2 regions of the Streptomyces sp. NPDC048523 genome follow, and region 1 is predicted to be linked to the other one. Evidence: riboswitches for the same ligand, from Rfam matches in the RefSeq annotation. Region 1 holds a riboswitch; the other holds the start of a gene.
The links. Region 1 has a riboswitch for cobalamin ahead of ACGFWE_RS27350 (HoxN/HupN/NixA family nickel/cobalt transporter). Riboswitches for the same ligand answer to the same signal wherever they lie in the genome.
Positions count from the first base shown of each region.

Region 2: it holds a riboswitch for cobalamin, as region 1 does, so the genes downstream of both, ACGFWE_RS37435 (cobalamin biosynthesis protein) here and ACGFWE_RS27350 (HoxN/HupN/NixA family nickel/cobalt transporter) in region 1, are expected to answer to the same signal.

Region 1 is NZ_JBICWQ010000005.1:387,846-393,249, reverse strand. It holds gene ACGFWE_RS27365 (hypothetical protein) at 1-263, opposite strand, end outside; gene ACGFWE_RS27360 (hypothetical protein) at 362-730, opposite strand; gene ACGFWE_RS27355 (metalloregulator ArsR/SmtB family transcription factor) at 896-1,243, opposite strand; cobalamin riboswitch at 1,325-1,531, shown strand; gene ACGFWE_RS27350 (HoxN/HupN/NixA family nickel/cobalt transporter) at 1,560-2,675, shown strand; gene ACGFWE_RS27345 (nucleoside hydrolase) at 2,698-3,660, opposite strand; gene thrS (threonine--tRNA ligase) at 3,699-4,913, opposite strand; gene ACGFWE_RS27335 (DUF397 domain-containing protein) at 5,159-5,350, opposite strand; gene ACGFWE_RS27330 (helix-turn-helix domain-containing protein) at 5,355-5,404, opposite strand, start outside.
Region 2 is NZ_JBICWQ010000010.1:169,691-175,094, reverse strand. It holds gene ACGFWE_RS37445 (anion permease) at 1-1,171, shown strand, start outside; gene ACGFWE_RS37440 (hypothetical protein) at 1,197-1,418, shown strand; cobalamin riboswitch at 1,559-1,702, shown strand; gene ACGFWE_RS37435 (cobalamin biosynthesis protein) at 1,800-2,741, shown strand; gene ACGFWE_RS37430 (cobyric acid synthase) at 2,738-4,249, shown strand; gene cobN (cobaltochelatase subunit CobN) at 4,246-5,404, shown strand, end outside.

The sequences.
Region 1 (5,404 bases):
AGGAGGTTGAACACCGCCGGCAGGAGGAAGACGCAGCCGAAGGCGATCCACGCCCACCCTGCTCTGCGGTGCCCGCGGCTCGGGGGTGGTGCCGGGATGAGCCGGTCGCCGGCCCTCATCGTCTCGCTCGGTGCGAGCACGTTGCGCCCCGTGCTGCGCTGCCGTCGCCCCAGCCATATGAAGACGATCGCGGCCATGGCCGTGAAGGCCGCCAGTTGGAGATGCTCACCCGGTGTGTCGGCACCGGCAAGCGTCACGGCCACGTACGACAAGGTCCCCCCCAAAGGATCACGGTGCATGGATCACCTCACGACGGCACCACTGTGTCAAGCGAGTTGGGCACCGCTCACGCCTCCTGGACCTAGAGCTGGTCCCGCCACCACGGCACGCCGAGGTTGTCGACCTGGATGACCTTCGCCCGTCTCAGAATCTCGTCGTCGAGGGGGGTCAGGAGAGCGCGCAACTCTCGTGCGCTCTGCTTGGGCAGGGCGTGCAGAACGGCTTCGAGGTGATCCCTGAAGTACCCCACGTCACAACAGCCGGGGATGCCGCATCGTTGCGCTGTCGTCGGGTCCGCGATCAGTCTGAGCGGTCCGTGGGCAAGAGCCTTCCAGCGCCGGAACGCTTCAACCGTGTCCTCGAGAAAGGAGCGGGATCGCTCCAGGCGGCGCAGATCGGCCATGCAGCGCGCGGAGAGGCCGTCGAGGGCCGGGTACCGTCGTGGCCTCACGCGACGGATCGGCAGTTCAGCCCGCAGGGCTGAGGGGCGCCTACGCGGCACGGCCCTTTCGGTTGTCGGTCATAGGGGCACGGTACACAGGCACACTGACGGATGTCCTGGTCTTTCAGTGCCGCTGAACTGCCCCTCAGCAGTCCGGAGTTGTCCGACGCCCCCTCACGACACCTGTTGCAACAGCCCCCGTACCGCCTCGTCCACCACCCGGTACCGCACCACCCGTCCCTCCTTCTCGCCCGCCACGACCCCGGCCGCCCGCAGCAGCCGTAGCGCCTGGGACACGGCCGGGTCGTTCATGCCGGTCGCGATCGCGAGGTCGGAGACGGCCAGGGGGCCGGTCCGGTACAGGGCGAGCAGCAGGGCGAGACGGTTGGGGTCGGCCAGGAGGGCGAAGCGGTCGGACCAGGTGCGGACGTGTCCCGGGTCGCCGATCGCGGCGATGGCGTCGCACACCCGGTGTCCGTCGATGGTGCGGCGGTCGGCTCGGTCGGCCGGGACGAGGTGCATGGCGCACATCCTCGCAGGCGGCTCTGTGTGATCTTCCATACCTGCGCAGGTGTGCAGCTATGCAGGAACCCCCGCTCCCCCCTACGGTGGGCGGGCCGTGGTGCTCGGGAAGCCGGTGACGACCCCTCAAAGGTCCATTCCGGTGCGGCCCTCGCCACTGTGATCGGGGAGTTTCCCTCCCACGTCCCTCACGGGACAGCCACTGGCCGTCACCATCAGGCCGGGAAGGCGGGCAGGGAAACGCACGACCCGTAAGCCAGGAGACCGGCCACGGCAGCTCACGCGTTCATCCACGAGGTGCTGGAGTGACCACCGTATGACTGATCCTGCGCTGCCCGAGACCGCCCTGCACGAGACCGCCGCCGCCCCCGCCTCCTTCCGCTGGCGGCGCGAGGACACCGTCAAGACGGTCGGTCTGATGGCCGCGATAGCCGCCCTGCACGTCGTCGCCTTCGGCATCCTCTTCCTCCTGGTCGTCCCCGAGCACTACGAGGTGGGCGACAAGGCCTTCGGCATCGGACTCGGAATCACCGCCTACACCCTCGGCATGCGGCACGCCTTCGACGCCGACCACATCGCCGCGATCGACAACACCACGCGCAAGCTGATGGCGGACGGCAAGCGGCCGGTGTCCGGGGGGTTCTGGTTCGCGCTCGGGCACTCCAGTGTCGTGGTCCTGCTCGCCGCGCTGATCGCCGGCGGCACCCAGCTCGCCGGCAAGGTCATGAACGAGGGGTCAAGTACCCACCAGGTGCTCGGATTTCTGGGTACGACGGTCTCCGGGTCGTTCCTCTATCTCATCGCCGCCCTCAACCTGGTCGCCCTGCTGGGCATCCTGAAGGTCTTCCGGGCGATGCGGGCGGGGACGTACGACGAGAAGGAGCTGGAGCAGCATCTCGACTCGCGCGGCTTCATGAACCGGATCCTCGGCCGGCTCACCAAGTCCATCACCCGGCCGGGGCAGATGTTCCCGCTGGGCTTCCTGTTCGGGCTCGGCTTCGACACGGCCACGGAAGTGACCCTGATGGTGATGGCCGGGTCGGGCGCGGCCGCGGGTCTGCCCTGGTACGCCATCCTCTGCCTGCCGCTGCTCTTCGCCGCCGGCATGAGCCTGTTCGACACCCTCGACGGCACGTTCATGAACTTCGCCTACCAGTGGGCGTTCTCCAACCCCGTCCGCAAGGTCTTCTACAACCTCGCCATCACCGGGCTGTCCATCGCGGTCGCCTTCTTCATCGGCACGATCGAGCTCGTCGGCGTCCTGCACGACAAGCTCGACCTCACCGACGACCTCACCACCTGGATCGCCGACATCGACCTCGACAACGTCGGCTACATCATCGTCGGCCTGTTCGTGGTGGTGTGGGCGGCGGCGATCGCCTACTGGCGGCTCGCGAAGGTGGAGCAGCGGTGGAGCGTCAGCAGTTCCTGAGAGAGCGGACGGGGCTCGGTGGCTAGGCCCCCTCCACCGCCGTCAGCCACAGCTTCACGTACCGCTCCACGTCGACGCCCAACGCCACATCCACGAGGGTCACTTCACGCTCGCCCTCGTGGATCTCGGACTCACCGGGACGGCGGCGGCGGTCGACGACGGTCTGGCCGCGCGTCGGGCCGGGGGCGAGGCTCACCTCCACCGGCAGCAGCTCGGTGGTCAGCCCCTCCGGGTCGACGACCGCGCACACCGCGCCCGCGTCGCCGAGGCCACCGGTGGGGGTGGGGTCACCGGAGGTGGCCGGGTCGCGGTGGGCGAGGAGGTCCCCGGCCATGCGCAGGCTGGGCTCCGAACTCGCCCGCAGCCGCTGGACGTCTGCGGCGGGGACGATGACCCGCTCGAACACGTCCAGGCCGTACATGGTGATCGGCACCCCTGCGGTGAGCAGCACGGCGGCCGCCTCGGGGTCGTGCCAGACGTTGAACTCCGCGACGGGGGTGGCGTTGCCGGTCGCGACCGCGCCGCCCATGAACACGATCCGCTCGATGTTCCGCACCACGTCGGGGTGGGTGCGGAGCAGCAGGGCGATGTTGGTGAGCGGCGCTGTGGGGATGAGGGTGACCGGCGTCGGGGAGGCGAGGATCTCCCGCCTGAGCAGGGTCACCGCGTCCACGTCCACCGCGACCCGGGTCGGCGCCGGCAGCCCCAGGTCGCCCATGCCGTCGAGGCCGTGCACGTGGTGCGCGGCGCGCACGGGCTCGATCAGCGGCCGCGCGGCACCCCGCGCGACGGGGATGTCCCCGGCTCCGGCCTGCTCAAGAACGGTCAGCGTGTTGCGCACGACACCGTCGACGTCGGTGTTCCCGGCCACACAGGTGACCGCACGCAGGTCGATGCCCGGGTGCCGTACGGCGAACAGCAGGGCCAGGGCGTCGTCGACACCGGTGTCGCAGTCGATGATCACCGGAATGGGCTGACCGGTCACGGCGGAGGTCCTTTCGTCACTGGCGTACGGGACCGACCTTACGCAGCCGCCCAGAGTTCGGCCCCGCGATCACCGCTGCGGGCAGCGATCCGTTCCAGCAGCTCGCCGACCGGCACGACTCCCGGCCTACGCCCGTCCCGCAGCCGTACGGCCGCACAGTCGGCGTCGGCCTCCCGCTCCCCGATCACCGCCTGGTACGGCACGAGGCGCGCGGCGCGGACGCGGGCGCCGAGGGTGCCGTGACCGGGACCGGAGAGTTCGGCCCGGATGCCGCGCGCTTCGGCCCGCCGTACTAGCTCATGGGCCCGTTCCTCCTGTGCCTCCGCGACCGGCAGGACCACCAGCTGCACGGGGGCGAGCCACACCGGGAAGGCGCCGCCGTGTGCCTCGATGAGATGGGCGACCGCCCGCTCCACGCTGCCGATGATGCTGCGGTGGACCATCACCGGGCGGTGTTTGCCGCCGTCGGGGCCGATGTAGTGGAGGTCGAAGCGTTCGGGCTGGTGGAAGTCGATCTGGACGGTGGAGAGGGTGGACTCGCGGCCGGCGGGGTCGGTGATCTGCACGTCGATCTTGGGGCCGTAGAAGGCGGCCTCGCCCTCGACGGACTCGTGGTCGACGCCGTCGAGGACCTCTTCGAGGAGGGCGGTGGCGCGGCGCCAGAGTTCCGGGTCGGGGACGTACTTGCCGGAGTCTCCCGGGAGCGACAGTCGGTACCTGGACGCTCGGATGCCGAGGTCGTCGTAGGCGCGTCGGATGAGGTCGAGGGCGGCGCGGGCCTCGGCCACGGCCTGTTCCGGGGTGCAGAAGATGTGGGCGTCGTTGAGCTGGATGGAGCGGACGCGGGTGAGGCCGCCGAGGACGCCGGACAGTTCCGAGCGGTACATGCCGCCCAACTCGGCGATGCGAAGGGGCAGTTCACGGTAACTGTGGGACCGTGACCGATAGATGAGGGCGTGGTGGGGGCAGAGGCTGGGCCGCAGCACGACCTCCTCGCCGCCGAGCCGCATCGGCGGGAACATGTCGTCGCCGTAGTGCGACCAGTGCCCGGAGATCTCGTACAGCTCCCGCTTCCCGAGCACCGGCGAGTACACGTGCCGGTACCCGGCGGCCCGCTCCACCTCCCTGACGTACTCCTCCAGGACATGCCGTACGACGGCCCCGTCGGGCAGCCAGTACGGCAGCCCCGCGCCCATCAGGGGATCGGTGTCGAACAACTCGAGCTCACGGCCGAGCCGGCGGTGGTCGTGCATCGGCTTCATGGGGGTCTCCCTCGCTCATCGGGGGGGCGAGGAACCGACGGGAACGACAAAACCCCGGGGCACTCGCCCCGGGGCTTCGGACTGCGTCAGCTGTCAGCGCACCGGGACCTGCTCCGGCGTCGTCCTGATGGAGAGGATGGCTCGGGCTTGGGCGCGCTGCATGGGGTGAGGGTAGGGGGAGGGGTGGGAGCGGGGCGACGGATTTTTGTGTGCCGGTACGCGGTATGGCGGGCTGGTCAGGGGTGTACCTGGTGCAGGGACCGTATGAAGGTGGTCCAGGTGTCGGGGACGACCTGGAGTATCGGCCCGTGGGGGGTCTTGGAGTCGCGGACGGCGATGGTGCCGGGGTGGTTGCGGGCGACTTCGACGCACTCGCCGTGCGCGTCGCCGCTGCTGTACGTGGACTTCCTGAACTCGTAGTCGGACACGGCTCTACATCTCCTTGCGGATGCTGTCGATGAGTCTTACGGAGTTGCTGTGCG
Region 2 (5,404 bases), on a different contig from region 1:
CACCGCCAACGCGATGGCCACCACCATCTCGACCGGTGCGCTCAAGCCCAAGGTCGCGGTGGCCATGTCCGCCGTGCTGAACCTTGTGGGCGCCTTTCTCTCGGTGGAGGTCGCCAACACGATCTCCAAGGGTCTCGTCGACGAGACCGGCATCCGTCCCGAGGTCATCTTCGCCGCCCTGGTCGGCGCGATCCTCTGGAACCTGCTGACCTGGCTGGTGGGTCTGCCCTCCAGTTCCTCCCACGCCCTGATGGGCGGTCTGATCGGCGCCACCATCGCCTCGGCGGGCATGGGCGCGGTGCACGGCGACGCGCTCGTCACCAAGGTCCTCATCCCCGCCGTCGCCGCCCCGATCGTCGCGGGCGTCGCCGCCATGCTGGCCACCCGGCTCTCCTACACGCTGGGCAAGAAGGCCGACGGCAAGGCCGCCGCGAAGGGCTACCGCACCGGACAGATCGCCTCGGCCGGCCTGGTCTCGCTGGCCCACGGCACCAACGACGCGCAGAAGACGATGGGCATCATCACCCTCGCCCTCGTCGCCGGCGGCGTCGTCGCCCCCGACTCCGACCCGCCCACCTGGGTCATCCTCTCCGCGGGTCTCGCCATCGCGCTCGGCACCTACCTCGGCGGCTGGCGCATCATCCGCACCATGGGCAAGGGCCTGACCGACCTTCAGCCGCAGCAGGGCTTCGCCGCACAGACCAGCGCGGCCACCGTCATCCTGGCCTCGTCCCACCTCGGGTTCTCCCTCTCCACCACGCACTCCGTCTCCGGTTCGGTGATGGGCGCGGGCCTCGGCCGCAAGGGCGGGGTCGTCCGCTGGTCGACGGCCACGCGGATGTTCGTGGCCTGGGGCCTGACGCTCCCGGCGGCGGCCCTGGTGGGCGCCCTGGCCGAGTCGGTCACGAACCTCGGCGACTGGGGTACGGCGCTCGTGGCGGTCTTCCTCGTCGCCTCCAGCGCGGCGATCTGGAAGATCTCGCGGCGCGAGGTCGTGGACGCGTCCAACGTCAACCACACCGACGAGCCGGCCGGCGTGGTGACCACGGCGATCGCCGTCGTGACCCCGCCGCCCACCGGCACCGTGACCGAGGGCCTCACCGCCACGATCCCGGCTCCGGCCCCCGCCCCGGCCGCCGCGACGGAACCGGCCCCGCCGGCCGCCGTCTGAGCCCCCCTCCTAAGGAAGCCTCACCATGAAGATCGACTGGGAAGCACTCGGCTCCGTCTTCGGCGTCAGCCTCGTCGTCACCGTGGGCCTGGTGGCCCTGTTCACCCTCGGCATCATGGGCCTGTCCCGCCAGGAGCGGGCCACGGCCCAGGGCGGCTCGGCCACGCTCGCGGTCACCGGCGCCTACGCCTGCTTCGCGGCGTGCGCGGCGGCGGTGGCGTACGGGATCTCTCTGATCGTGGCCTGATCGTGGCCTGACGGCCCCCCGCCACTCGACGGCCGGGCGGGCACGGAACTTCCAGTTCCGTGCCCGCCCGGCCGTCTTTCATGACCGGCGATGTGGGGTTCTGCACACTCTCCCGCCGCAGGTCAACAACAAGTTGACGGGTCTCGAAGGCCCGTGGTGGACTGCCGGAGCCATTTACGGCGGCAGAAGAGGAAGCCGGTGCGAATCCGGCGCGGTCCCGCCACTGTCACCGGGGTAGACAACCCCGGGAGCCAGGAACTCTCGCCGCCGGACTCGTCGAACCAGGGCGTGGACACCCTGAGTGAGGACATGACGCGATGCTCGCCTGCCGATCCACCAGCGGTACCCGGTACGTGAACGACCCTGCGATCGGCTGACCCGATGCGTGCCGATCGCGTTTTCGCGTACGGCGCCGCCGCCGGTCTGATCGGTGACCTTCTGCTCGGTGACCCCCGTCGCGGGCATCCGGTCGCCGCGTTCGGGCGGGCCGCCGGGGCCGTGGAACGGGTGCTGTGGCGGGACCACCGGGGGTGGGGCGCGCTGCACACCGCCGTGTGCGTGGGCGGTGCGGTGGCGCTCGGCGCCGTCGCGGAGCGGGCCGTACGACCGTCCCGCACCGCCTCCGTCGTGCTCACCGGGGCCGCCACCTGGGCTGTCGTGGGCGGGACGTCCCTCGTACGGGAGGCCCGGGTCGTCGGGCGGGCGCTGGAGGCGGGGGACGTCGAGGCGGCCCGGGAGCGGCTGCCCCATCTGTGCGGGCGGGATCCGCAGGCCCTCGACGCCGACGGGATCGCCCGGGCGGTCGTGGAGTCCGTGGCCGAGAACACCTCCGACGCCGTCGTGGGGGCGCTGGTGTGGGGTGCCGTCGGCGGGGTGCCGGGGCTGCTCGCGTTCCGGGCCGTGAACACGCTGGACGCCATGGTGGGGCACAAGTCGCCCCGGTACCGGCGTTTCGGGTGGGCTTCCGCCCGGCTCGACGACCTCGCCGGGTGGCCGGGGGCGCGTCTCACCGCCGTACTCGCCGCCGTGGCCGGAGACGATCCCCGGGGTGCCGTGCGGGCCTGGCGGGAGGATGCGCACAGGCATCCGAGCCCCAACGCCGGGCCCGTCGAAGCCTCGTTCGCGGGGGCGCTGGGTGTCCGGCTCGGGGGGATCCTCTCGTACGCGGGGCGGGTCGAACACCGGCCGCTGCTCCATCAGAAGGGGCGCGCCGTCGCCGTGTACGACATCGAGCGCGCCGCACGGCTGTCGCGGCGCGTCGGGCTGCTCGCGCTCGGCGTCGGTGTCGCCGCGCGGGCCTTCGTGAAGGGGCGCAGCGCATGAGTGGCGGAGGGCTTCTCGTCGCCGGTACCACCTCCGACGCCGGCAAGAGTGTCGTCACCGCGGGGATCTGCCGGTGGCTGGTGCGACAGGGGGTCAAGGTCGCGCCGTTCAAGGCGCAGAACATGTCCCTCAACTCGTTCGTGACGCGGGAGGGCGCGGAGATCGGGCGGGCCCAGGCCATGCAGGCGCAGGCCTGCCGCATCGAGCCGACCGCGCTGATGAATCCCGTGCTGCTCAAGCCCGGTGGCGAGCAGAGCAGTCAGGTCGTGCTGCTCGGGAAGCCGGTCGGTGAACTGAGCGCCCGGGGCTATCACGGCGGGCGGCAGCAGCGGCTCCTCGGGACCGTGCTCGACTGTCTCGCCGAGTTGCGGGGCACGTATGACGCGGTGATCTGTGAGGGGGCCGGGAGCCCGGCCGAGATCAACCTGCGGCGGACCGACATCGTCAACATGGGGATCGCCCGCAACGCCGGGCTGCCCGTGCTGGTCGTGGGCGACATCGACCGCGGGGGCGTCTTCGCCTCCTTCTTCGGGACCGTCGCGCTGCTCTCGGAAGAGGACCAGAAGCTCGTCGCCGGGTTCCTCGTGAACAAGTTCCGGGGGGATGTCAGCCTCCTGGAACCCGGGCTCGACATGCTCCACGGACTCACCGGGCGGCACACCTACGGCGTGCTGCCCTTCCGGCACGGCCTCGGGATCGACGAGGAGGACGGGCTGCGGGTGTCCCTGCGGGGGACGGTCCGGGAGTCGAACACGGCTGCTCCCCTCGGGGAGGACGTGCTGCGGGTCGCCGTGTGCGCGATCCCGCTGATGTCCAACTTCACGGACGTCGACGCCCTGGCCGCCGAACCCGGTGTCGTGGTGCGGTTCGTGGACCGGCCCGAGGAACTGGCCGACGCCGACCTCGTCGTGATTCCGGGAACCCGTGGGACCGTCAAGGCACTTCAGTGGCTGCGGGAGCGGGGCCTCGCGGCGGCCATCGGGCGCAGGGTCGCCGAACAGCGGCCCGTCCTCGGCATCTGCGGCGGGTTCCAGATCCTCGGCGAGCACATCGAGGACGAGGTCGAATCGCGCGCCGGCGCGGTCGACGGTCTAGGTGTGCTGCCCGTGCGGGTGCGGTTCGCGCGGGAGAAGACCCTCACCCGGCCGGTGGGGGAAGCCCTCGGGGAGCCGGTCGAGGGGTACGAGATCCACCACGGGGTCGCCGACGTCGGCGGAGGCGTCCCCTTCCTCGACGGCTGCCGCGTGGACCAGACCTGGGGCACGCACTGGCACGGCTCGCTGGAGTCGGACGGCTTCCGGCGGGCCTTCCTGCGGGAGGTGGCGGCCGCCGCGGGCCGCCGGTTCGTGCCGGCCCCCGACACGTCGTTCGCCGCGCTGCGCGAGGAGCAGCTGGACCGGCTCGGCGACCTGATCGAACAGCACGCGGACACGGACGCGCTGTGGCGGCTCATCGAGTCCGGCGCGCCGCAAGGACTGCCTTTCATTCCACCGGGAGCGCCCGCATGAGCACAGTGTTGTTGTTGTCCACCGCCGACACGGACCTGTTGGCGGCCCGGGCCGCTTCCGGCGCCTCGTACCGGATCGGGAACCCGACCCGGGTCGATGTCGCGCAGGAGCTGCCGGCGCTGATCGAGGGCGCGGACATCGCCGTCGTACGGCTGCTCGGCGGCAAGCGGGCCTGGGAGGACGGACTCGCCGCGCTCAAGGCTTCGGGCATCCCCACCGTGCTGCTGGGCGGAGAGGCCGTTCCCGACGCCGAGTTGATGGCCGAGTCGTCCGTGCCCGCTGGTGTGGTCGCGGAGGCGCTCAAGTACCTCGTCGAGGGCGGGCCCGCCAACCTGGAGGAACTCGCCCGGTTCCTGTCCGACACCGTGCTGCTGACCGGCGAGGGATTCGTCGAGCCGCAGAAGATGCCGGAGTACGGCGTCCACGGCGACCGTCCTTTCGTGGAAGGCCGCCCCACCGTCGGCGTGCTCTTCTACCGGGCCCACGAGCTGAGCGGCAACACCGGCTTCGTGGACACCCTGTGCGAGGCGATCGAGGCTAAGGGCGCCAACGCCCTGCCCGTGTACTGCGGTTCACTGCGCGGGGCGGACCCCGCGCTCTACGAGATCCTCGCCCGGGCCGACGCACTCGTCGCCACCGTCCTCGCCGCCGGCGGCACCCACGCCTCGCAGGCCTCGGCCGGCGGTGACGAGGAGGCCTGGGACATCGGGGCGCTGGCCGACCTCGACGTGCCCGTGCTGCAAGGGCTCTGCCTGACAACGTCCAGGGCGGTCTGGGACGAGTCCGACGCGGCCCTGTCCCCCATGGACGCGGCCATGCAGGTGGCGATCCCGGAGTTCGACGGACGGCTGATCACCGTGCCGTTCTCCTTCAAGGAGCAGGGCCCCGATGACGTCCCGGTGTACGTGGCCGACCCGGAGCGGGCCGCACGGGTCGCCGGGATCGCCGTACGGCACGCGGAGTTGAGGCACAAGCCGAACGCCGAGAAGAAGCTCGCGCTGGTCTTCACCGCGTATCCGACCAAGCACTCCCGGGTCGGCAACGCTGTGGGCCTGGACACGCCCGCCTCTGCGGTACGGGTGCTGGACGCGCTGCGGGATGCCGGGTACGTCGTCGAGGGGTATCCCGACAACGGCGACGAGCTCATCCACCGGC